2 regions of the Bacillus tuaregi genome follow, and region 2 is predicted to be linked to the other one. Evidence: riboswitches for the same ligand, from Rfam matches in the RefSeq annotation. Region 2 holds a riboswitch; the other holds the start of a gene.

Region 1 (10,614 bases), on a different contig from region 2:
ATATTTCGGTACTAGAGCCAGGCGAGCATCGCAGGAAATTCGAGGCAGGGAAGCTCGCGGCAAAGCAGAAGGAGGAGGAGCTCCTGCAGCGCTTGAGCAGGCTTGATGGCGGGAATAAGAAGGCAAAAAAGGTCATGAAGCGCATCAGCGTGCTTCGCCATTTTGCCGGTTACCGTGAAGAGCCAAAGTATTATATCGTCCGCCGTTATCAGGTGTATAAGAAGGCCCTGATGAAGGAAGCGGCAAGGCTCGTCGAGCAAGGGATTCTGAAACAGAACGAGGACCTTTTCTATCTGTATTTCGATGAGCTCCTACAGGTCGTGAAAACCCAGCAGCTCGACTATTCGAAGCTGGAACAAAGGAAAGAGGACTATGCTCGTTTTGAAAAACTAACCCCTCCGCGCGTGCTGACCTCCGATGGGTATATTCCGAGCGCCAGCCACGCGGGAAAAGATATTCCAGAGGGCGCCATCGTGGGGATTCCCGTTTCCACGGGAGTGGTCGAGGGTCGTGCCCGAGTTGTTTTATCCGTAGAGGAAGCAAAGCTGGAGAAGGGCGATATCCTGGTCACCCGCTTCACCGACCCAAGCTGGACGCCGCTTTTTGTCACCATCAGCGGGCTGGTGACGGAAGTAGGCGGCTTCACCACCCACAGCGCAGTCATCACCCGAGAATACGGCCTCCCTGGAGTCGTCGGAGTAGAAAATGCCACCAAACTCATTCAGGACGGCCAGCGAATCCGCATCGACGGCACAAAGGGGTATGTGGAGATATTGAATGGGTGATTAGCTATATTGGAAAAAAGACGGTATACAGAAGATTTAGCAGAGGATAAAGGGATTTCTCGTCCCTTTATCCAGCTTCTTTCCTTACATCACGGGAAAGGTGTAACCGCCCAACCAAGCACAAACATAACGACAACAAAGGCTCCTAAATAGACGCCAATCCCTAAGCCCCACAAGCCAAGGGAGCGGCTGTTTTTGTTAAAAATGGAAACCACTCCGGAAATCAGGGTAAGGGAAATCCAAAAAAAGATATCACCCACGATCGGGATATCGTAATTCCACAACAGGAAAATATTTAAAGTCACCAAGGAAACGAGTCCCATTATCACGCTTAGCCAGCCAATCGATAGAAAAATCCTTTGCTTCATCGGGCCCAATTCCATAATTTCACCTCACCTAGCTTCAAATAACGGACCATTTCTGAATTCTGTAGCTTCTCCACCTCAAGCTTTGGACCTGTCACAACGACACCGTAGGTTTTATAGCCATTTTTTTCAATAAAATCAATCCGCTCGGACAATTCGAGATTTTTATGTGAAGAAACTTTAATTGCGATATCCTCATAAGGTTTGATTTCCTTTAGCATTTTAAGGAAAGTCTCCTCATGTGAGTCGGAATCCCTGAAAGGCGACCAATAGGTTTGATCAGGTTGGACTGGGTAGCCAATGGGAGAGATGAGGTCCCCGTCCGCACTGACCATTTTTTCCTCAGTTCCGGTATAAATAGCAGCCCAGGTGACGTCTAGTTGTTTCATTTCACTCACGACTTCATCAACGGGATACAAATCCTTTAAAGAGAGATAGGCCTCGACAACCGTTTCCTCTGGCAGCCCGGATAGAACCTGCCACTCCTTCACGCTGTTAAATTCAACACTATTCTTCGGATGGGCTAACCATTGATTATTCTGCGTTGGGTATGTAGGATAAACCTTCTCTAATTTGGAATCGCTCTCGCTTTTGACAAGGTTATTCAGCACAAACTTTAAATCATAGTGCTTTGCTGGATAATATTCATCCCCAATCTGCTTGTATTGCTCGAAGGCTAGATTCATAGAAAATAAGGAAAAATCCATATCGAATTCCAGTTCCTCCAGAGTGGTGTTGGGCTCAGTGATGTAAAGTGTCTTACTAGCCACGTCCATTAAAGTAGTCGATTTAGTCCCAAACACATAATAGATATAGGTCAGCATATAGCAGGTTGGAACGATGAGCAGGAGTACCGTTAAGGTTGTCAGAATCAGCTTCCATTTCGAGGAAAATATCGCCCTTTTCAGCTTTTTCGCGCCATCGCTAGGTTGGGGCATCTCAGCCTGCTTCGCCTTTTCAATAAGCTTTTCATATGAATCCATTACGTATCCTCCTCCAAAAGTTTTCGCACCCTTTTACGCCCCCGAGCCAAATGGCTTTTAAACGTATTGAGTTTTAAATTTAAAATGCCTGCAGCCTGCTCATTCGTGCAATCATGCAAATCGCAAAGCAGGATGGCCTGTTTTTCCATCGGCTTAATACGGTCTAAATAGCCCAGTAGCTCCAAGAAAGAATCTTTTTCGATTAAAATATCCTCTGGTGTATGGGTATCAGCTTGAAAAAATTCATCCATTGTGACATAGCTTTTTTTCTTCCTAAATCGGTCAATGAATGTGTAATACGCTACTTTAAAAAGCCAGGGCTTTATCTCGGTAATTTCACTAGCAAGCAAGACGATGTGTGCCTTTGTAAAAGTATCCTGTACCAAATCCTCCGTTTCAAAATGATTACGGGTTAAGGAAAAAAGGTAGCGGTATAAGTCATTGAAATAAAGCGTATAGATTTGTTCAAGGTCCATTACTTCCCACCTTTCATTCTATCCACGTATCAATGGCATAAAAAGTTGCAGGAAAACGAAAATTTATTGCAACTTCTGTAGTAAGGTTTGATTGAAGCACGAAAAAGCGCAAACTACTATACATCGTACAACAAGAAGCTTAATTGAAGCATGAAAATAAGCATCCTGGTAAATATCCTACAACAATGTCCGAAAGATTGAACCGGCAAATATCGTAAATCCCGCTTAACCATAACCGTTAAGCCGGATTTAATCTAGGGTCGATTAACTGGAATATGCTATAGTAAAGTTACACAACGAGCCCCTAACGAGAATTCCCAGGTTAACTTCAATAGAGCATGCTTAAGCTTGGATTGGAATACAATGATCGTAAAGGCTTTATACATGCCAAATAGGCGATTCGCTATTTCGAAAAGGGCGATACTAGTGAGGCAGCTATTTTTCCGTAGAGGGAAAACAAATCCTTTTACGCAAAAAAAGAATCTTGAAACCTTACTTCAACAGAAACGTATATGTAAATAAATGGATGTCTATAAGGAGGATGCTGATGGGTCCTGCAATGGTTGCCTTCATTATAGTTGTGGCAGTTCTTGCTGACTACTTTTGGTTGGATAAGGATCGAAAAAGATGGGGCTGGATGAATAATTGGCCCAAGCTTAATAAGAGACTGTTCCTTTCCGGCTTAACTTCATTCAGCAAATGTTTTTGTAGTGAAAGCTTGCGACAGGTACAGAAGTCCTCCACTTCTACAAGTATGGGTTCAAACCCCGGCTGAATGAAGTTAAGCCTCCGGCGGATGTCACGGATTTTTTAAAGGTTGTTTATCGAGCGAGCTCGATAAAAATCCGGACGCAAATTCGACGGGCGAATTTGATTTTTGGTATCAGTATTGATTTATCTTGGCTTGAGCGCGATCTAACCTTTTTTCGAGGAAAAATCAGCAAATAGGAGGAGATGATTCCTTGGTCAACCTATTAGAAAACATATTCCAAGTGACCGCCATCCTACTACTCTTGTGCTCCATCTATTATTATCGGCACTTTAAAAAAATGAAACGCGAACGAAAGCTCACCAAATCTGAACGTACGATTTACATCATCACGCAAGTGGCCATTTTCCTTTGTGCAGGAAGTTATTTGCTATTGTTTTTGAATGGGAATATTTAGAGGGACAAGGGACCTGTCAATTGTCCCCATACGAAAGGAATGGAAAAAATGACAAACATACCAATGTGTCAAAGCTGTGGCTTACCTTTTAATGAAGAACACGCTCATTTTATTGCAAAAGAGCCCGATGGAAGGAAAAGCATTTACTGTACAAATTGCTATAAGGACGGAAAATTCCTTCACCCTAATCTTTCTCTGGAAGAGATGATTGAAATGCTTGTACCGATTCTAGGAGAAGCAATGGGCGAAGAAAAGGCAAGGAAAGAAATGACCGCTTTATTACCTACACTACAACGCTGGAAAAAAGAATAATTCATCTTAGGCAGAATTCCAAAGAACTTATTTTTTCAGAAAAGTAAATGTCTATGATCCGTGACGTTCCTACAACAGGTAGGGACGTTTGTCATTTTGAACTCTGGTCCGTGCTGTTCAATCTAATTCGTCTCACTCTCCTAACAGTGAATGTTGGGTTATCCATCCTGTCCCGCCTTTTGAATGAATACCTTTTTTACCCAAAGACCGATTTACTTGGAGAAATGTTATTTGAGAAGATAGTATTGCAAGATAGGAGGGAGTATCATTTTCATTTTATTGGGAGTCATCATTTCTTTCATTACTATTTTAGTATTTTTGATTTTAGCGGCTAACCTTATCCTTTTTTTTATGAAAAAGAATACTTTTCCCAAAAAATGGCTGATTGCAGCTTTGTCGGGGGTTGTTCTAGTATCTTCCATCTATTTGTATGTGATGTACTTTTTTACCTTTAATAAAATTAATCGGGATTTCACCCAAAAGGGACCTGGACCTGTTACCTCGCCTACTGAAGAATATACAGCAAATGCTTATTATGAACTATATGGTGGGGCAGCAGGCGGCGTGAATGTATGGGTTGAAATCACAAGCAATTATAAGAAGAATAAAGTACAAACTGTATACTATAGTGATGCCAAAAGTGATTTTTCTATGGAATGGCTCGATGAGGACACATTGTCCATTCAAAACGACGAACCGGATGACCCCCATTCGAATAGAAGCATCCAATTAGAAATCGGTAAAGAGATCTATCACGAAAATGGTTTGGCTTGCAAAAGTCTATTGCTGAAAAATACATATGAGACTTGCTATCAAAACGAATAATCCGATTCAACCAACCTTCGAATCTATCCTGCTGTCACTTACATAGGTTGTCCTCTAACGAGACAACCTTGATAAGTGGTTAATGATTGAATTCAATCGTTTCATTAATATCTATTGATTGAGCATTTTGCCCTGTCATACGTTTATAGTAAAAGGCGATATTCTTGATAAGATTTCCTGATTCCCAATATTCGGCTGCTTCCACATGTACCTTTATCAAGATAATATTAGGATCATCATAAGAGGTTTGCATCACTTTCTCGTAAACCTTGCTCCACAATTCTTTTTTCTTGTTTAAATCTTCAACGATTTCCGCTTTTCCACGGACGGAAACATAGGATTTACCTACATAGGCAACATTCACCTCTTGATTATGTAAGATTTCCTCATATTTATTCGTCGCTTTTTTAGTAAAAAACCATAAGTCTCCATCAAACTCTACTTCCTGTGTTTTCATGGGACGAGAAACAAGCCCATCTTCAGTAGCCGTCGTGAACATGGCCGTCTCTACATCTTGAATCAACTCTCTTAATGTTTCAATATCCTCTTGTTTCATCCTATTAGCCATATCAATCACCTCTTTATGGTTTTATCCTCCCCTGTCTATGAGCTTTTATTCTGGGACAACGGACCTGTCCCCATGGCCAGACTCGCCTCTAAATACATAGAAATTTTTTATGTATTTTTCGACATGTATAGACAAATTTAGATAAATAATTATTATAGTTATATAGGCAAATTTTAAGAAAGTAAAAGACGCAAAGCCACGGACCTAAAACAAAGCTTTTTTGTCATGGTAGCCGGGTTGCCAGGCTCAAACCTGAAATTATTTTTTTACCTATCCTATTTGCCTAAATCTATAGTGAAAAGGTATTAAATTATGAAAAGAATTCTGATTGCTGACGATTCTCGCTTTATGAGAACGTGGCTAAAAAACTACTTAGTGAGTTCAAGCATTTTGATTTTGTAGAAGCAGACAACGGATATAAGGCTGTTGAAATGTATAAATTGAATGCACCAGATATTGTATTCATGGACATTGTCATGCCAAAACAAAATGGAATCAACACCCTTAAAGAAATTATGAAACTCGATGCAAACGCAAAGGTGATTATGTGTTCTTCATTAGGTCAAAAACACTTAATCATCGATTCCTTAAAAATAGGTGCCAAAGATTTCGTCGTGAAACCTCATTTTCAGAATTTGGAATTTGTGGTAAACAATCATATTTAGAACAGAGGTTAACGGGGACAGGTTTGTCCCTGTTTTTTTTATAAAAATAGCCCTATCTCTCTGATCTATGAGATAGGGCTTACTTCGTATAATCTTCAATTATTTCCCTTTTGGATAACGGACCTGTCCCTGTGTCCCAACTATTCCTCTAGCTCAATCGTCACCTCTAGCTCCTCCAGAAACTCCGGCGGACTCATCGCCACTGTGACAATATACAGCTCCTCGAAAGAAGGTACTTCCGCAAAGGAAACCTGGTATTGATTAACCGTCCCGTCAACACGCACCGCTGGCTGATCGAAGTGATAGCGGGTACCAGCTGAATCCTCGAGCCAAATAGCGGTTGACTGGCTGTATAAATCCTCACCCTCAACCTGATAGGTAATCGTCGTAACGCCATCCTCCTCCGTTACTTCCAAAATGGTCAAGTGACCGATTTCCCCTTGCGAAAGGGTCATTTTCTCACCCTGCCATTGACGCCTCTCGAGCTCAGGTGCGGCCTCATTCATATCGATCAAATAAGGCTTGATGGTCAATGATTTCGGCTGCTCCTCCAATGGCTCATAATATTGCTTAAAGCTTTGCAGCACCTTCCCATCGACAGGTCCGCCGCCGCCACCCCCGCCGCTGAATGGCTGCAGCACTCGACCCTTGTCATCGATGACCTGATAATCTAGCATCATATATTTATTCGAATGGAACGCCTTCTCATCGATTAATAAGCGAAGCGCGATTTCAGTTGAAGTCGGGAAGAAGGTGATTTGATCATATAAAATCGTTAAATCCTTCTGCTGCTCGACCTTTTGCACCAGGTAGGACTCGTGATTTCCTTTTCGTTCAACAGGCAGCTCGACAGACCAGGCTTTCCCTTCGCGCGGGCGAATCCCAAGAACAAACGAATCGGGGATGTCATCGCGAACACTGACGCTGATTGTCCCGGCATACATGCCCTTTTCAATCTCCGATTCCCTTCCGCCCATACCATAGCCGCCAATCGGCTTGCCATCAATGAAGAGCTCAAGATTGTTCATAAAATGATCGTTTTGAGCCTTCTCAGGGGCCTGCATCAGGTAGCCAATATGGATTTCACCACCGTCATACAGCGTTTCCGTAAAGGTAATCAGCTGCCCGTCGATCTCCACCTGTTCCCCCATCACGGTCGTTAAGCCTTTTTCTTTGCCTTTTTTCATCCCAATATCGCCCACAAATTCAATCGCGGAGCCAATGACAGGGATGTCCTTCAGGGAGTTGGCAAAGGTAGGCGAGAAGAACGATAGGCCGAATGTCAATATAAGTGCCGCAGCGGCAGCGGTTAGTCCGTAAAAAAACCTCCGCTTCGGCTTTTTCCCTGGTAGCCTCTTCAGCGTTTCCTCGACACGTGTATCAATCATGCTTGGCAATGAGCGGTTGACGTCATTCTTTAGTTGCTTTTCCCAGTTTTCCATGTCTGAACCTCCTTATCCTTGGCCAATATTTTTTGCATTTTCTCGCGGGCCCGCCGTAATCTTGTCTTCACAGTATTTTCAGGTATGTCTAAAATAAGAGCTAAATCATGAATCGATAAATCCTCTATATAATAGAGCATCAGCAGCTGCTTCTCCGCAGCCGGAAGCATGTCGAGTAATTGCTCAACCTCAATTTTTTCATAGCCACTTTCGTTTGATGACGGTTCCGCCAGCTCGTCGATGGAAAGGAGATTCCTGTGCTTTCGAATCAGCTGGTGGCATTCATTAAGAAGAATCCGGACCAGCCAGGTCTTAAAATAGCGCGGCTCCCTCAGCGTATGAATGCTTTGAAAGGCCTTCAGAATGGCCTCCTGCATCGCATCCGCACAATCCTCATCACGAGAAAGCACCGTCCGAGCAACCCGGTACATCATCCATTTATACTCAAGAATCAGACGCTCAAACGAGGACCGATTTCCCTTAATCGCCTTCTTCACTTCCCTAGTCTCATTCACTATACGCGCTCCTTTCATGCCCTTCTATCTATTAGATACATCAAACCGGTGGAAGGTTTCAATTTTTTTGGACGGGGGACAGGTCCCATTGACAGACATCGATCTTCTATGAGAAAATAAAACTGATTGAACGACCAATTTTTTAATTGAGTAATCAACCAAACTATTTAAGGCGGAGATTCGGATGGAAAATAAACAATCTTTTATTGCGGAAGCACGTAGAGAGCAGATTATTCAGGCCTGCATTGATACGCTTGATGAGCTCGGCTATACCGATGTCAGTTTAACCAAGGTTGCAAAAAGGGCAAAGGTGAGTACAGGGTTAATTTCCTATCATTTTTCCGGAAAAATGGATTTAATCAATCAAACCTTGCTCTATTTACTCAACAAAAAACTGGCCTTCATTAGTGGCAAGGTTGTGCAAGCGGAAACGCCCATGTCACAGCTAGAAGCCTATATTGAAGCTAGTTTGGCTTACCAAGTAGCAAACTATAAGAATAATATCGCATTAATAGAAATTATTTTTAACGCGAAAAATGAAGAAGGGGTTCCTTTCTATAAAGTGGATGATGACGAGGAGAATGATCCATTGGCGGCCATGCTCAAAGAGATTTTAGTAGAGGGACAACAGCGACAAGAATTTTCGAATGAATATGATGCTGATATGCTTTGCGTCCTGATTCAAGGGGCAATCGAGGAGAGCATGCTGAAGCATAAGAATTCCTTTAGCTTTGAGAAATATAAGGAAGATTTAACGCGAATTATAACAAAAATCGTCAAGTAGCTGGAGGTACAAGCTCGATGAAACATACATCTACAATTGGTTTGAGTTTTATGGAAAAATTAGTTGCCCTATTATTTCCGATTGTTTTAGGAACGATAGGCTGGTTTCTTCCGAAGTTGTTGGATTTGGTAAAAAAAATCCCGTTCGTTTCCGATGCAAAGGTCATTCAGCTTTTAGAATCCTTTAACCCTTTTTGGGTGTCGATTATTTTAATGATCGCAGGTGTCGTGATCGGTGTTTTATTATCACTCACCGTCTACAGTGAAGCGCTAAAAATGAGCATCAGTGACCAAGAAATCCTGATCAATAAAGATGATAAAGAAAAAAGGATTGGAAAGTCGGAGGTAAAAGCAATCTTTATGGAAGGCCAAACCATCGTCATGACGGGCCATAAAGGGCAAGAGCTTTTGAGTGAAAGGACCGACATCAAGCAGGAAAGCATACGAGAAATGCTCCAATATCATCAATACCCCTGGTGTGAACAGGACCCATATGCAGATGAGTTCAAGCTTTGGACTTTAGAGAATCATACAGTGGGAGAGAAAGCCCATGCCATTTTATATGAACGCCGGAACGCAATCAGGGATGGCGATAAGAAAAAAGCCAAAAATTTCAAACTAGATTTGAATGAGCTAGGAATCGTTGTGAAAGACGAGGGGGAGAATCAGTATGTGCGAAGGATTCAGGGGTAATGGGATAAGGGACTTGTTTATCTGTCCCTAAAACGATTGATATTGGATACGTAGAAGAGCATAATCAGGGTTTGTGGTAAGCAGGGAGGGACAGGTTCATTGTCCCTCCAAGACTAGGTGGGATAATGAACCTGTCCCTCTGTCCCAGCGCAATTCGGGGTATTTTTTTAGTTTGCCTTGGAAGAGTAGCTGAAACTCCTGGCATTCTCTAAAGTCATTTGGCTTGATCAGGCTGCATGGTTTTCTATTAATGGATATTCCGCCGGCATTTAATATCGTTGCAACAAATTCAGAACAAAAGAATGCTTTTCTTGTACGGAGTTTTTTATTGATTAATACCCCGAATAATCCGATGAAATTATATTTGTACTTTTTTTGGTGCTGCTCGATTTGCTCTACTAACTGTCGCATCTGCTGATATTCACACTCCGAAACCGAGCAGCTGTAGATGGCACAAGCAGCATTTTTGAATAGCTTGCCATGCATATCTTCTTTTACAAAGCCCCCGATAAAGGGATTATTCGGCCTTTTCCTCCCGAAGCTATAGGTTGTGTCTAACTCTTTTGTAAAAGAAATGGATGCATGGTTTAGCGGCTGTCTTGTAAAAAGTCTGATCAATTTTGTAAAAAGCGTCCCTGTATCGGTAAGCACAATAAATACTTCCAGTTCGGACCCCTCCCATCTTTGAAAAATCATCTCATCCTGCAATCAAATTCTCCCCGCAAGAATTATTGAACTCACGAATCGATTTTTCTTTTATGCACAAAATAATACATACTTAACGGCCACCAAATCACAGCAAAGATGGGATAGACAGCCCAAATCGTATCGGGTGTAGAGATAATATTTAATAGAATAAAAAATAGACTAATAAACAAGCTTGCCTGCAGCGAGAAGTTGAAATATGTTTTTCTTTTCACATGATAAATGACAAGCGGCCACCATAAAACGACGAAGGCAGGGAAAATAACCCATGGATAGCCAGGTGCCAAAAATAGATTTAGGATTAAGTAATATAAAATAATGCCCGTCGAGC
Region 2 (10,614 bases):
GGTCAAAGTGTTTAAGCAGATTATGAAGCTATAGATTATTTAAGAGGCAGTGGACCCATCTGAGTTTTGAAGGGCGCTGCCTTTTTTAACTTCATTCAGCAAATGTTTCTTGTACCGAAAGCTTGTGTTTATTTTTCAAGCGTAGGGTTATCGACCTGCTTACAATCAATTACTGTACTTTAACTTAGCCAGCATAATAGAAAGCTACTCCGAAAATCATTCTACCTAGAAGGTCATTCATTCCCGATTTTAGTCATCTCATGTTGAAACCGATTTCACACTTTTTTTGCGGTGCTATACTTTGTCCATAAGCTACTTACTAGTAAGAAATAACAAACTACAAAATATAGATGAAAAGAGGAATCGATATGAGAGATAGCAAGAATCGCTGGCTCATCGTGTTAGGAACCATTATCGTCATGATGGCATTAGGGACCATTTATACATGGAGTTTATATAATCAATCACTAGTTGATCGTTTCGGCTGGGAGTTAAGTTCTGTTTCGACGACCTTTTCGATTATGAGTTTATCATTGGCTGTTGCCACTTTGTTTTCAAGTAAGCTTCAGGAAAAAATCGGTCTTAGACGGTTAATCCTGTTTTCTGGTTTCGCGATGGGATTAGGATTGATCATTAGCTCGCAAATGTCATCTTTATGGGGATTATACTTATTCGCTGGAATCGTTGTTGGGGGCGCAGATGGACTTGCCTATATGACCACCCTATCCAATGCACTGAAGTGGTTTCCAGAGAGAAAAGGGTTAATTTCAGGAATTTCTGTTGGTTCGTACGGTATGGGAAGTCTATTTTTCAAATATATAAACGGCGCCATTCTTGAAGCAGTGGGGATTACGCAAACCTTCTTATTCTGGGGCATCATTGTCATCGTGATGATGGCTGTCGGCTCCTTCTTTATTAGAGAGGCAACGGTAAAAGCTGGAGCGTCGGCTGCCCAATTGCCTGTTGCAAGGAATTACTCTGTAAAAGAAATGCTTCGTACAAAAGAAGCCTATCTCTTGTTTATTGTGTTATTTACAACTTGTATGAGCGGATTATTTGTAATTGGCATTGTAGCCGATATTGGGGTAAGTATGGTCGGCTTGAGCGCAGCTTCAGCAGCAAACGCAGTCGCTATCGTCGCCATCTTTAATACACTTGGTCGGATTGTTCTTGGATCGCTATCAGATAAATTGGGCCGTATGACTGTCGTATCAGGCTCAATTATCGCCATGACGCTTGCTGTTGCCGCTCTAAGCTACCTCGACTTAAATTACGGCTTCTATATCGCCAGTGTCGCCATCATCGCTTTCAGCTTTGGCGGAAATATAACGATTTTCCCTGCCATCGTTGCTGATTTCTTTGGCTTGAAAAATTCCGGTCAAAACTACGGAATCATTTATCAAGGTTTCGGATTAGGTGCCTTAAGCGCCTCCTTCATCTCCATCCTGCTTGGAGGATTCGCATCAACGTTTAAACTGATCATGGTGTTAAGTATTATGTCAGTCATCATCGCCTTGACACTTAAAGCACCAAGGGCTAAGCAAGAAAAAGGAAAAGTCGTCCTCAAAAAATTACAGCATAAAGCTAGCTGAGTGACAGGCACCGCCCGAAGTATGTCGAATGAGGGCACATCCTGCCATTTAAATCCATAATAAAAAGCAATCCCTGTAAGGCGAACCTTCCACAGGGATTGCTTTTTCGTCTATTGTTAGCTATCTCAACGTCTAGAGTCAAACAGTTGAGTTACTATTTTTTGAAAAACATTAGGTTTCTTAGCCAGCAACTCCTCAAGCTCTGGTCGATAGAATTGGAAATTGGCTTTTCCTTGGCTTTTCGCGTAGTACATCGCCTTGTCAGCGTTATTGATGAGTGTGTCTTGATCTTTTCCGTCTTTTGGATATAAGCTAATGCCGATACTTGGTGTGACAGTCGCTAGTTTTCCATTTAATTGATAAGACTGCGAGATTTCATCTAAAAGTCGCTCAGCGGTCTTTTCGATATTTCTTTGATTGGTTGCTTCAAATACAATCAAAAACTCGTCCCCGCCAAGACGGGCAATGAAATCTTCCTCGCGAACCGAATCATTCAGCCTGTTTGCGACTTCTTTTAATAACAGATCACCGATTTCATGTCCCATTGTATCATTGACCTTCTTAAATCCATCTAAATCCACAAACATGATTCCTAACGTATTTTTCTGCCGCTTGGAGCGGGCTAATGACTTTTTAAGCTGTCGTTCCATTAAGGAGCGATTGGCCAAATTCGTTAAATCATCATAATAAGCCATCTGCTTTAATTGAAACTCAAGCTTCTTACGATCGGAAATATCAATCACATTTCCCTGAACCCTAATCACTTCGCCCAATTCATTTTTTATCGGGATTTCTCTTTGAATGACCCAGCGTGTGTCACCGTTAGAAAGCACAACTCGATATTCGGAGGTGATCATTTCACCTGAAAGTAACCGCTGATCTTTTTCATCTCTACCAGCGATATCCTCATGATGTACGGCATGTCTCCAAAGGTGAGGATTACTCATGAGTTCTTGATGTGTATAGCCAAAAATATGTTCAGCACCCTTTGATATATAAATTTTATTTGTAGTCACGTCAAAGGAAAAAATTGCAATATCAGTTATGTTATCAAGGTTTTGTTCAATCAACCTGATATTTTGCGATAGTTTTTCGTTTTCTTTCTCTAATACGTCCATTCGTTGTCTGTACGCTTCTATTTCTAATCTCTGTATTTCTTCCCTTTGCTTTTCTTCTTCTTGATAGACTAATTCCTGTTTTTTCCATAATAGCCATAGAAAAGTCAGGATGAAAATGTAGATAATCATTGTTGTGATGGATATTTTGCCAATCAATAAATAGCTATGGGTAGCGAACGCTAGTGTAAAAAGCACATATGTTAGAATGAGGACATTTTTTCTGGTAAAAGCCATTGTATTCTCCTTCCATCCTGCTGCTTGAATGCAAGTAAACCAAATTCATGATAGATAGACTTCATGCTTTTATAAAAATTTTTGTTCTGCTTGTGATTGAATATGTTCTGCATGTGGGGTAATGAATTTTCCGTGAGCGTGACTAACGAAGTAAAAAACGGTTAAACGATTGAAAAAAATAGTAGCCTTTTCTGTTATCAATAAAGGCTATTCGACTAACTTTGACAGTATATAAAACGCCGGAACTATTTGAAATGGTATCCGTTTTTATGACATAAAACGAATGATATATCAAAAGTCCCGGCTTATCAACCCTAATTCTGAGGGTTAACAGAGAAATATTGCTGCTTCGATTCCTGAAGAAAATCACTGTTCGGTAAAAATTGTTTTTTATTGACTTGAATGCTCAATCGATTAAAAAGAGGGGCTAATTTATCTCTATCGATTCTGCTAATTTGAAATTCAAGTCCATATTGAAAGAGATTATCGACTTCCATTTTCCAGACAATGACACCGATAAATGTAACCGACTCATTTAATATGGTCGTTGTAAATTGTAGCAGAATATCCTTTTGAACGGGTAAGTTAATATTTGTTAGAAAGCGTAAACCACCAAGGCTTATGTTTTCAATTAAGGCATTGGAATAGCCTAGGTTTGTATCCTTGTCCTTAAATTTAATAATCGTCATGTCTGCACATAAAGGATTCTGAAAGGCTAGACGATAATATTTGCGTCGGTTTTCCACAATCGATTTTGGTCTGCGTACTTGTACAGGCTTTAGGATTTCTTTTTTCATCAGCTTAATCAGCTGGTTGGCCTTAACCGGCTTACTAAAAATATAGCCTTGAATTTGATGGCATTCCTGCTGCTGAAGAAAGCTTAATTGCTCTTGAACCTCGACACCCTCGGCAACGACTTTAATGCCTAAGTCCTTGGAAAGAATGATAAGACTTTTTATCACACTTTCATTCACTGGATTAATCGAAATCCCATCAATAAAGGATTTATCGATTTTAAGGATTTGAATGTCAAAATTGATTAAGTCAAATAACGAGGAAAAGCCTGTGCCAAAATCATCAAGGGCAATGGAAACACCATAGTGATGCAAATCAGTTATGATGTTTTTGGTCGTCTCAGACTGTTGAATAATCGATTGCTCCGTTAACTCTAGCTCGATTAATTCTGGTTCAATTCCCGCTTCTTCAATGGTGTCTTTTACAAACTGGGTGAAGTCTGTCTTCATCAATCTTTTGGGAGAAACATTGACGGCAATCGGAACGATGGGTAAGCCCTGCTCCTTCCAGTTTGCAATCATTTTGCAAACTTCCTTAAATACCCAGTCGCCAAGAGTACAAATATATCCATTTTCTTCTGCTAAAGGGATAAATTCACCCGGTGAGACAATTCCCCATTCTGAATGCTTCCAACGAATCAGGGCCTCGGCTCCTTCTATCTTACCCGTTCGTATTATAAGGTCAGCCAGAGAAATCTGGTTGACTATTTTTTATTCAATTTATAGATTGATAGTAGCCGGGGTAGAACGGACGCACCCGTGGGACTTGATCCCGACAACTAAACTGTTCGCCCTCTACTTGTTAACACATGATTAGGCTGGTTGGGACATTGAGATCCCGTATAACAAGCGAATATATGAATGACAAGCTAGATAGAGGTTACCGGTCAATCCACTACACTAGGAGGAGATAAACTATGAATCCAGTTGTTGGTCTGGATGTCGCTAAAGGTGAAAGTCAGATTCAAATGTTCTTGGATAAAAAGATGCCCTATAAAAACAGTGTGAAGGTTGAACATACGGTGGAAGGTCTAAAAGAGTTACACTCTTATTTACTCGATTTAGAGCGTCAAGCAGGGATGAAACCACCTGTCGTTTTGGAGTCAACAGGTCACTATCATGCCCCAGTTGTACAGTTTTTAGAAGCAAGAGAGTACATTGTGATTATCGTAAATCCATTGGTATCCTACCGGGCAAAAAGTTCTAGCTTACGAAAAACCAAAACAGATGCCATTGATGCTTATCACTTAGGCGAACTGTATTACAAGGAGGATTTAGAGCCTCAGAAAAAGCGTGGTGTTCAGTTATTAAATCTTCGGCATCTGACAAGACAACATGAAAATATGACGGGAATTATGGTTCAAACAAAGCTTCAATTTCAAGCTGTGTTAGATCAAGTATTTCCAGAGTATAAAGGTGTTTTTGGCGATTTGTATGCCGAGGTTTCATTAAAAACTTTACAAACCTTCCCTACCTCGGAGTCCGTCTTAAAAGCTGGTGTGGAGGAAATTGCACAATTTATTGATAGGCATTGTAAAGCACGTTCATTTAATTGGGCGCATAAAAAAGCAGAAGGATTAATCGCAGCTGCAGAACGCAATCCATTTCAGTCAACGCTATATCAAAGCCTTCTAGTCAGTCTGAATATGTATATTGATTTACTTCAAGCGTACCACCAACAACTTTCTACGTTGGAGCGTGAGATTGATAAGTTGGCGGTACAACTTGAAGAATATGAACTACTCCAAACAATTCCCGGTGTAGGTGAAAAAATCGCTGCCACGATTATTTCTGAAATCGGAGAAATTGATCGGTTTAGTCATCCCAAAAAGTTAGTTGCCTTTGCAGGACTTGACCCTAGTGTTTTTGAATCAGGTCGCTTTAAAGGTACGAAGAATCATATTACTAAACGAGGCTCTGCAAGGCTTCGCCACATGCTTTTTACAGCAGTTCGGTGTTCCATTCGAGATAGTCGTAAAAAGAAAACAACTGATGAAACCATTGCACGAAATAAGCGATTACGTGCCTTCTACGATTTAAAACGTGAAGAAGGTAAGCCTTATAAAGTAGCCATTATTGCATGTGCTAATAAACTTTTACACTGGATTTATGCGATGTTAAAAACGAAAACACCATTCCAAGAAACTATTTAATAACAGCATTTTCAAATAAAGCAAAAACCTTCCAAATTAAGTTCGGAGGGTTATTTGAGTTGCGCATTTTTAGTATAGCATGAAGTTGTTTTCGATTTAAAAGATTTTTCTTGACAATCTATTAGCTGGTTTAGTGTATTGACCTTTGGCTGGTATTCCAGATACATTTCGTTATTCATCAAGGCTTTTCGCAAATCCTTTTCTAATTGAAACTTTTTAAACGATTCAATGTTCATTAAGGATGAATAGACTTGCCAATGACTTTGTCCGATTTCCTTTATATTGTGTAAGGCAATTGCGGCTTTTTTTAAAAGAGTATGAGAATCCTCGCCATCAAAAGGGTAATAACAAATCCCAACGCTTGTGGTTGAATAGATTTCCTCCTCCTCGAGGTAAAAAGGCTTCTCAAATTCCTGAATAATCTTTTTTGCCACTTGGATGGCATCCTCTGCTTCGATAATATTTCTGACATAGATGGCAAATTCATCTCCTGCAATACGGGCAAGAAACGTATCCTCGCCCACGAGGACACGATTTAACCTTTCAGCAATACTAATAAGCAGCTCATCGCCTAATTGATATGAAAAGGTATCGTTAATCGATTTTAAGCGGTCAATGCCTAGATATAAAACAGCAAATTTCTCTGCATGGCTTTGCGACTGAATATGCTCGGTTAAGACCCTTTTAAAGTAACGACGATTCGGAAGTCTAGTTAAAGAATCGTGGTCTGCGAGAAACGAAAGAGCATCAATATACACTTTTTCCTCGGTAAAATCCTCGACAAATCCATCTATTTGCATCACTTTTCCGGTGTGCTCAAAATAGGGAATCATTTGGACGCGAAGGCATTTTTCAATTCCTTTTACATTTCGAATCCGATACTTATGGGTCACTTCTTTTCCATTGATTGCCTTGTCTATGTTTTCAATAACAGAGGGTAAATCATCTTCGTGAATGCTGTCGGTCCATAATAAAGGCTTCATCATTAGTTCAGCTTGATTTAACCCATATATGTCCTCTAAGCCCTTGGAGCAGAATATATGTCGATTTTCGTTTAAACTATAGGACCAAATCCCAACCTGTAAACGATCGGTAATCGATTGTAGCATCTGTTCATTTTTGTTTAACTGATTTTCAATTTCCCTTTGTGAAGTGACATCCTGAACGGTCCCTATTATCCGAATCGCCTTTCCTGTCTCATCAAGCATGATTTCAGCGCGTTGATAAAGGGTCCTTTGTTCCCCGCTATTTTTAAGAATTCTCGTTTCAAGCTCATAGCCTTCGCCGAAATGCTTGGCTCTACCTAGTGTTTTTTCAACCTTCTCTAAATCATCCGGATGGATTAATTTTGCTATCGATTCATTAGCAGGGATAAAGTCTGGATCCTCGATTCCGAAAATTTGATAGGTTTGCTGTGACCAAAAGGCTTCATTTTCGATTAAATCATAATCAAAGCTGCCGATGTTTGTTCTTTTTTGGGATTGCTGTAGATGATCGGTTAGGATTAGAATCCCTTTTTCGTATAATTGGGTGGTTCGCAAATCCTTACAGACACAATAGGTGAGTATACTTTTATCCTTCTGCACGCTTGGAATGACTGATATCTCCACAGGGATTCTATACCCTTTTTTATGGATTAACTGACAGTCAAAAGAAGAAGGGAGGTTATGAAAGGCTTTGTGGATATGGTATTGAAATTTCTCAAAGTCATGTGGGGATATCCATTTATCTATATCTTCCAAGACATCCTTAAGCGAATGTCCTAATAGATGGGTGAAAGCCTTATTGATTGATAGTATTTGTTCATTTACATTCATCGTAAAAATGGCGTCAGGGTAGTCTAAAAATAAGGATGTGTTTTCCAAAAAATTACCAGCTGTAGATGTTTTGCTATTTGTCCATTTGTCCCAAAAAAACATTAAAGTCCACCTACTCTTCATTTCCGCATATTTGTTCTCCATCTTGAAAAAAAGAAAACTCACATTCATACCGAAAGTGAGCCAAAAAGCATTTATTTTCGGTAACCTGGCTGGCATATCCATACAGACGTAGCCCCTCTAGTTTTGCGTCCCATCATTTCCAATGGTTTGCCATTTCGTATAAAACATATGTAATTTTCTCGTGATATTGATTATCATCTAATATATTATATAAAAATACTAAATTCTGTCAATTGATGGTATAAAATTCATACAATTACAATTAGAGTGACAGGCACCACCCGAAAAATCTTGTTTCACAAAATGTTCCACGCTGAGTAATGGATGGTGCCTGTCACCCCATTCGATTAACCTGAATTATTAGAAATGCGCGAATTATATTATTTGAGCGTTTAAATATACAAATCAGATTGAGTATATGGTACTATGTTATCTGGATTTGGTTACTACTGTAGTGATAGTAGAAAAAGGACTTAGATTACTTTTTGTGAATTTCTTCAGCCACTTATGACTATTCACATAAAAATGGACTCAACCCGAAGCCTCTGTAGGATAACTCCTAAACACTCTTCGAAAGAGAAATATCTATAGAAACGTACTTCCTTCGTTTTTCAAGGTTCAATAATGGACTTTATGACTTATGTTTTTACATACATCATGTGAATAAAACAACTAATTTTTACGAGCTTATTCTAATTAATATTATTTTTTGAATGAGATTTTTGTTCTGAACTGACCAAAGCTTTTTACTTTTTAGATGGACTTGATACGGGTTCATAGCATGGTAACTATATTTTTTTACAGGAGGGTATAATCATGAACTTATTATTAAAAACAAGAAAAATTAATGCTCTATTACAAAAAGCTGCAGGTAAATCTGTGAATTTTAATGAAATGTCAGAAACACTAAGTGGAATTATTGACGCCAATATCTTTATCGTAAGCCGGACGGGCAAGCTGCTTGGTTTTGCTGTATGCCAACAAATTGAAAATGAGCGGATGAATAAATTGATTGAGGCGCGTCAATTTCCTGAGGAATATACGAAGCATTTATTTACGATCGAGGAGACGTCTTCCAATCTGGATGTGAACAGTGAATATACAGCCTTTCCAGTGGAAAATAGAGATTTGTTTAAAACAGGTCTAACCACGATTGTTCCCATTATTGGGGCGGGTGAACGCTTAGGAACGTTAATTCTGGCAAGATTAGATAAGCCATTTCATGATGATGACCTCATTCTAGCAGAATATAGCTCAACAGTGGTTGGCATGGAAATCCTTCATGCAAAAACGGAGGAAAGGAATGAGGAGGTACGTAAAAAAGCCGTTGTACAAATGGCTATTCATTCATTATCGTACAGTGAGATGGAGGCTATCGTTCATATATTCGATGAGCTTAACGAAGAGGAAGGGTTAGTGGTCGCTTCAAAAATTGCCGATCGTGCCGGAATTACTCGTTCAGTGATTGTAAATGGTCTTCGTAAACTTGAGAGTGCCGGGGTTCTCGAATCGCGTTCATTAGGAATGAAAGGAACCTATATAAAAGTACTAAATGATAAATTTTATCATGAAATTGAACAGGTAAGGTCAACCAGTAGGATAAGTAACCTAAAAATGAGGGCCTAATCTGGGGCAGGATATGTATCTAGTTGAACCTAAATGTTAGTCATTTTTTTCAGCAAAAAAGGATTGTTCTCTGGTTTATACAGGGGCCAATCCTTTTCATTTTCCTCAGATTTTTCATAACAGTGTAGTCTTTATATGTTTAGTTTATAGACCAAGGGTCATTACTACAGTTTTCCCAAGAAATGGAGAGTTATTGTTAATGTTTAACAAAGTAGATTCTTTAGAGCACGTTGTTGCTATGATTCCTATATTAAAAGCGGCCGTACCAGCTGATTTATCAATCGCTTTATGTGATTTAGAAAAATTTATTGCTTATTTTCCCGGAGAGACTATTGATTTAAAGATTCATGTGGGACAGCCATTACATTCCGAAGAGCCACTCGCACTGGCACTTAAGCAAAATAGACGTCTGCAGGCTGAAGTGCCGGCTGAATTCTATGGCTTTGAATTTACGGGAACCGCACTTCCTCTTCATAACCAAAAGGGTCAAGTCATTGGTGGAATGGCGATTCAGATACGTAGGCAAAGCGAATTAAGAGCCATTTCCAATCAGATTGTCGAATCCTTATCATTAGCAAATGAACAACTTAGCTATGTGGCCAATGGCTCCAATTCACTTGCCGATTTTTCTCAAGAGCTTCTAGTACAATCTCATCAAGCAGGGGAGGATGTAAAAAATACAGATGAAGTATTAACGGTAATCAAAAGAATGGCGGATCAGACGAATTTGCTAGGACTCAATGCAGCGATTGAGGCAGCCCGGGCAGGTGAAAAAGGGAGAGGCTTTGAAGTGGTTGCAAAAGAAATTCGCAGGTTTTCAAAGGAAACCGCTACTTCAACACAGGATATACGTGATAAAATGTCGCAAATCCAATCTGTTACGAAAGAAATGGGAGCTTCCATTGAACAAATCACTTCTGTAGGTCAAGAACAAGCTGCCTCCATTCAACAAATATTAACTGTTATTGTAGAGATTGGAGAATTATCTAAAAAACTAAACGAGTTTGCTAATAAATTATAGGGGAGTGACAGGCACGCCCCGAAGTTTATCGGATTTTGTCGATTTGATGATAGGCACGGTACCACCTGTAGTAGGTTAGTACATATTCGTTAGTGGTCTCGTGCGTGTTCAAACGGGAGTGCTGACTATCGGCAGT

What was found. Region 2 has a riboswitch for cyclic di-GMP ahead of BQ5321_RS01360 (diguanylate cyclase domain-containing protein). Riboswitches for the same ligand answer to the same signal wherever they lie in the genome.
Region 1: it holds a riboswitch for cyclic di-GMP, as region 2 does, so the genes downstream of both, BQ5321_RS04205 (response regulator) here and BQ5321_RS01360 (diguanylate cyclase domain-containing protein) in region 2, are expected to answer to the same signal.

The regions. Positions count from the first base shown of each region.
Region 1 is NZ_LT629731.1:362,146-372,759, forward strand. Features, by position in the region: gene rph (rifamycin-inactivating phosphotransferase) at 1-785, shown strand, start outside; gene BQ5321_RS04170 (hypothetical protein) at 875-1,168, opposite strand; gene BQ5321_RS04175 (anti-sigma factor C-terminal domain-containing protein) at 1,150-2,133, opposite strand; gene BQ5321_RS04180 (sigma-70 family RNA polymerase sigma factor) at 2,133-2,609, opposite strand; gene BQ5321_RS04185 (hypothetical protein) at 3,157-3,384, shown strand; gene BQ5321_RS04190 (zinc ribbon domain-containing protein) at 3,824-4,087, shown strand; gene BQ5321_RS04195 (DUF5412 family protein) at 4,481-4,912, shown strand; gene BQ5321_RS04200 (pyridoxamine 5'-phosphate oxidase family protein) at 4,992-5,480, opposite strand; cyclic di-GMP riboswitch class I at 5,636-5,725, shown strand; gene BQ5321_RS04205 (response regulator) at 5,837-6,145, shown strand; gene BQ5321_RS04210 (DUF4179 domain-containing protein) at 6,286-7,587, opposite strand; gene BQ5321_RS04215 (sigma-70 family RNA polymerase sigma factor) at 7,563-8,102, opposite strand; gene BQ5321_RS04220 (TetR/AcrR family transcriptional regulator) at 8,287-8,886, shown strand; gene BQ5321_RS04225 (YqeB family protein) at 8,904-9,578, shown strand; gene BQ5321_RS04230 (hypothetical protein) at 9,675-10,286, opposite strand; gene BQ5321_RS04235 (hypothetical protein) at 10,316-10,614, opposite strand, start outside.
Region 2 is NZ_LT629730.1:143,331-153,944, forward strand. Features, by position in the region: gene BQ5321_RS01335 (LytR/AlgR family response regulator transcription factor) at 1-34, shown strand, start outside; gene BQ5321_RS01340 (L-lactate MFS transporter) at 369-1,592, shown strand; gene BQ5321_RS01345 (sensor domain-containing diguanylate cyclase) at 1,718-2,944, opposite strand; gene BQ5321_RS01350 (EAL domain-containing protein) at 3,259-4,446, opposite strand; gene BQ5321_RS01355 (IS110 family RNA-guided transposase) at 4,656-5,891, shown strand; gene BQ5321_RS01360 (diguanylate cyclase domain-containing protein) at 5,942-7,810, opposite strand; cyclic di-GMP riboswitch class I at 7,908-7,993, opposite strand; gene codY (GTP-sensing pleiotropic transcriptional regulator CodY) at 8,648-9,457, shown strand; partial or broken gene BQ5321_RS25035 (methyl-accepting chemotaxis protein) at 10,149-10,478, shown strand.